DNA from 2 places in the Luteococcus sp. H91 genome. Region 2 is predicted to be linked to the other one. Evidence: riboswitches for the same ligand, from Rfam matches in the RefSeq annotation. Region 2 holds a riboswitch; the other holds the start of a gene.

Region 1 (2,381 bases), on a different contig from region 2:
ACATCGCGTATGACGGCGCCCACTTCTCCGGCTGGGCCACCCAGCCCGAGCTGCGCACCGTGCAGGGCGAACTGGAGCACTGGATCGGCCAGGTGCTGCGGTTGGGCGGTCCCGTGCAGCTGACCGTCGCCGGCCGCACCGACGCCGGGGTGCACGCCCGCGGCCAGGTGGCCCACGTCGACCTGCCGTCCGATGTCGACACCTCCCGGCTGCAACGGCGTCTGGATCGTGTCCTCGACGAGGACCTGCAGGTCCGTCGGGTCTCCCGGGCGCCCGAGGGTTTCGACGCCCGCTTCTCCGCCATCTGGCGTCGCTATGTCTACCGGGTCTGGGACGAGGTCTCCCGGCCCGATCCGCTGCTGCGCGGGCACGTCGCGCAGATCCGCGGCGTCGTCGACGTGGAGGCCACCAATGATGCCGCCCGGATGCTGCTGGGCCTGCACGACTTTGCACCCTTCTGCAAGCCGCGCGACGGTGCCACCACCATCCGCACCCTGACCGGGCTGCGGGTGGAGCGCAGCGCCGACGGGGCGCTGAAGTACACCGTCGTGGCCGACGCCTTCTGCCACTCGATGGTGCGTTCCTTGATGGGCGCCATGACCACCGTCGGCACCGGCCGCAAGGACCAGGCCTGGCTGGCCCAGGTGATGGCCTCGCCCAAACGCCACAACGGCGTACTGGTGATGCCCGCCAAGGGATTGTGTCTGGAAGAGGTCGGCTACCCGGACGACGACCAGCTGGCCGCCCGCGCCGAGCTCTCCCGCGCCGTGCGCACCCTGCCCGAGACCACCCAGGAGGCCCCGTGAGCCACTACTTCAGCACCCCGGACGGCCCGGAGAAGCGACGCGAGATCACGGCCACCATCTGGGGCCACGACGTCACCCTGACCACGGCCAATGGGGTCTTCTCCGGCAGCCGGTTGGATCCGGCCACCAAGATCATGTTGGACGAGGTGGCGCCGCCGCACGACGGCGGCCGGCTTCTTGATCTTGGATGTGGCTATGGCCCGATCGCCGTCGCCCTGGCCGCCGCCTGCCCGGGCAGTGTGGTGGACGCCGTCGACGTGAACGAGCGTGCCCTGGCGCTGACCCGGCTGAATGCCGAGGCGATCGGCGCCGGGGACCGGGTCAACGCCCTCCTGCCGGAGCAGGCCGACCCGGCCACCCGCTATGACGAGATCTGGAGCAATCCGCCGATCCGGATCGGCAAGCCGGCGCTGCACGAACTGCTGTTGACCTGGCTCCCCCGGCTGGCGCCCAACGGGCGCGCGGTGATGGTGGTGGGCAAGAACCTGGGCGCGGACTCACTGGCCCGCTGGTTGACCGAGCAGGGTTATGCCTGTGAGCGTCTGGCCTCCCACAAGGGTTTCCGGGTGCTGGAGGTGCGCCCGGGCGGCTGACCCAAAGGCACCGCGGCGACGCCGCAGTGCCGCGTGCAGTAGTCTTCGGCGCATTGCCGCCGCTGGGGGAATCCGGTGCAAGCCCGGAACTGACCCGCAACCGTACAGTCGGAGCACCCGGCGTCGGCAGACTCATCACCACCCGTCGTGGTCTGCGGGCGAGTCGCGGGTGTGGCCATCCGCGGCCGTCTTCTGGCCGCCGAAAGGATCCACCGTGCTCACCTCCACCGCTCGCCAGCTCGTCGCCACCGGCGCCGCCGCGGCCACCCTGTCCCTGACACCGCTGGCCGCTGTCGGCGCTCCCCTGCCGTCGGACGTCGCCCACGCCCCGGCCCGCATCCTGCCCGCCAACGAGACCAGCGACTGCCTGGACCAGGGCAAGATCTGGCTGGTGGTGCAGAGCTCCAAGGGCGACCTCATGATCAACAAGTGCGTCGACGTGGCCCCCACCGGCACCGAACTGCTGACCAAAGCCGGGGTCAAGATCACCAAGGATGCCAAGGGCCAGATGATCTGCGCCATGGAAGGCGAACCGGCCAAGTGCCCGGCGAAGTTCGACGGCAACTTCTGGCAGTACTACACGGCAACCAAGGGCGGGAAGTGGACCTTCAGCCAGCTGGGTTCGGACCAGTCCAAGCCCAAGGCCGGCACCTTGGAGGGCTGGTGCTATGGCGCCAAGTGCACCCCGACGATGCCCGCGCTGGATGCCGCGGCCGGGACGGCCAGCACGAGCGCTGCACCGTCGGCCCCCGCCAGCGCCGCCCCCGCGCAGAAGGCCGACAAGAAGGGCACCCCGTGGGCCACCATCGGCGTGGTGGCACTGCTGCTCTGCGCCGGGGTCGCCGCCTTCCTGGCCAGCCGTCGCAAGAAGGCCTGAGCCTCCCGCAGGCCCATCCACCCGTCGCGGCGTCGCCCTGCCGATCGTGCCAGCACGGCCGGGCGACGCTGGGCAGGCCTGGCATCCGGGGTGATCATTCCTTGC
Region 2 (2,381 bases):
GGTGCGGCCCTGCCACGCGGCGTGAGTGATGGCGGTGCGGGCGGTGACGATGTCGGCGCGCAGCCCGTCCACCTCGAAGGCGGCGCAGATCTCGGCGATCTTCAGCAGTGCCGCTTCCCCCAGTCGGACGCTGGGCAGCAGCTCGGTGGCGCGGGCGATCCGTTCGCTCAGGGTCTCGTCGGCCGTCCGGTAGTGGGCCTGGAAGCCGGCCGGGTCGGCGTCGTAGGCCATCCGGCGACGCACCACCTCGGCGCGCAGCTGCCAGTCCCGCGGGGCGGCCACCTCGACGGTCAGGCCGAAGCGGTCCAGTAACTGCGGGCGCAGCTCGCCCTCCTCCGGGTTCATGGTGCCGATCAGCACGAAGCGCGCCGCGTGCTCGATCGAGACGCCGTCGCGTTCCACCGTCGCCCCGCCCATGGCGGCGGCATCCAGCAGCAGATCCACCAGGTGGTCGTGCAGCAGGTTCACCTCGTCGACGTAGAGGATCCCGCGGTGCGCCTTGGCCAGCAGCCCGGGCTCGAACTCCACATTGCCGTGTGACAAGGCACTTTCCAGGTGGATGGAGCCCAGCACCCGGTCTTCGGTAGCGCCGACGGGCAACTCCACCAGCCGCACCGCCCGGCTGGTGACCGAGTCCGCGTCGAAGGGGCCGTCGGGTGAGGTGGCGCGCGGATCGGCCGGGTCGATGGAGAAACGGTCGCCCTGGAAGACGTCGATCGGGGGCAGGACGGCGGCCAGCGCGCGCACCGCGGTGGACTTCGCCGTGCCCTTCTCGCCGCGGACCAGCACCCCGCCGATCTGCGGCTGGATGGTGGTCAGCACCAGGGCCAGGCCCATCGCGTCGAGATTCTCGGATTCGCAGCCGACGATCGCGGAGAAGGGGAAGTGCTGGTGTGGCTGGGTCTGGTGTGGCTGGGTCTTTGGTGACAAGGGCATTCGAGGCTCCCGCTCAAGTGGCCGATGGATGGTCAGTGGCTCGAGGCCGGTCTTCGGACTCGTCGGGTGCGTGCGCGACGCCCCGGCTCACCGCAGCGGGCCTGTGCCGGATTCCCACCGGCTTCCCAGATTCTCCCCAACCCCCGGCGGACCGGTTCGGAGGCACCTCGGGCCTTGTCCGGCCCACTTTAGCGTCCTCCCACACCGGGCCACACCGTCGTCACAAGCGCGGATCCACCGGCTCCGACTCCATCGCCAGCACCGCGAAGACCGGCTCGTGCACCCGCCACAGCGGCTCGCCACGCACCAGACGGTGCAACGATTCCAGCCCCAGCGCGTACTCCCGCTGCGCCAGCGAGCGCTTCTTGCCCAGGTTGCGGCTCTTCAGCCGGGTGAGGTTGCGTTCCACCGTGTAGTCCGGACCGTAGATGATCCGCAGGTACTCCCGCCCGCGGACCTTGAGGCCGGGCTGCATCAGCGCGCCCTTCGTCGTGCGGCTCAGGTTGGCCAGCGGCTTGACCACCATTCCCTCGCCGCCCGCGCCGGTCAGCTGCTCCCACCAGGCCACTCCCTCGGCCACCGAGGCGGGATCCTCGACGTCCACCTCCAGCCGTCGGGTGCGACGGATCAGCTCCGGATCCGCCTCCGCCAGCCGGTCCGCGACGGCCAGATGCCAGCGATGGTCGCGGGTCTCGAAGGTGGCGCCTGCCGCCGCCAGTACCTGGAAGGGCGCCAGCTGCACCCCGTCCAGACCCCGAGTTGGCCAGGCATAACGGCGCCAGGCCTGGTCATAGGCGTGGGCATTGGCCAGGCTCTGCCGGGCGGTGGCCAGTTCCTCGGCCAGCTCCAGCCCGCGTCCGCCGCCAGCCTCCAGCGCCGCTACCTCGGCGGTCAACGACAACTTCGCGGCCGCGGCGACTGCGGCATACTGCTCCCGCAGCATTCCCTCCGACTTCAACGACCACGGCAACAGCTCGGCATCCAGCAGCAGCCAGTTGCTGCCCAGCTCCTCGAAGAGCCCGGCGGCGGTGGCGGCCCGGCGCAGTCGCCCGGTGAACTCGGCCTGCAACTTGGGCGGCAGGAAGGCCCGGCCGGTGCGGGTGTGCACAACGTCGCCGTCGTCGTGCAGGCGCACCACGGCCCGAGAGCCCATGTGCTTCTCCTGGCAGACCACCCGTCCGGCGCCCCACTCGCGGAACTGGCTGAAGGCCTCATCCGGGTGTTCCAGGTAGTCAGCTCGCTTGGACGTGGCCACCGGCGACATCGTCGGCGGCAGATAGGCCAGCTGCGACGGGTGCAGCGCGAAGCGGCTCATCACCTCCAGCGCACCGGCGGCATTCTCCGCCGGGACGGCGACGCGGCCCAGCAGCTCGGTCTCCACATTCCGCAGCCCCAGCACGTCGTCCAGCCGGAGCTGGTCGGGCGCGCGTTCGGCCGTCGCGAAT

What was found. A riboswitch is a leader RNA that binds a small molecule or an ion and turns the genes downstream of it on or off. The one in region 2 is predicted to bind cobalamin.
Region 1: another riboswitch for cobalamin. It lies ahead of AAEX57_RS09225 (hypothetical protein); the one in region 2 lies ahead of AAEX57_RS07710 (VWA domain-containing protein).

Annotation. Positions count from the first base shown of each region.
Region 1 covers NZ_JBCDMV010000016.1:3,295-5,675, reverse strand. The annotation lists gene truA (tRNA pseudouridine(38-40) synthase TruA) at 3-806, shown strand; gene AAEX57_RS09230 (class I SAM-dependent methyltransferase) at 803-1,399, shown strand; adenosylcobalamin-variant (AdoCbl-variant) riboswitch at 1,445-1,526, shown strand; gene AAEX57_RS09225 (hypothetical protein) at 1,614-2,276, shown strand; gene AAEX57_RS09220 (hypothetical protein) at 2,371-2,381, opposite strand, start outside.
Region 2 covers NZ_JBCDMV010000013.1:43,611-45,991, reverse strand. The annotation lists gene AAEX57_RS07710 (VWA domain-containing protein) at 1-936, opposite strand, end outside; cobalamin riboswitch at 964-1,116, opposite strand; gene AAEX57_RS07705 (polynucleotide kinase-phosphatase) at 1,157-2,381, opposite strand, start outside.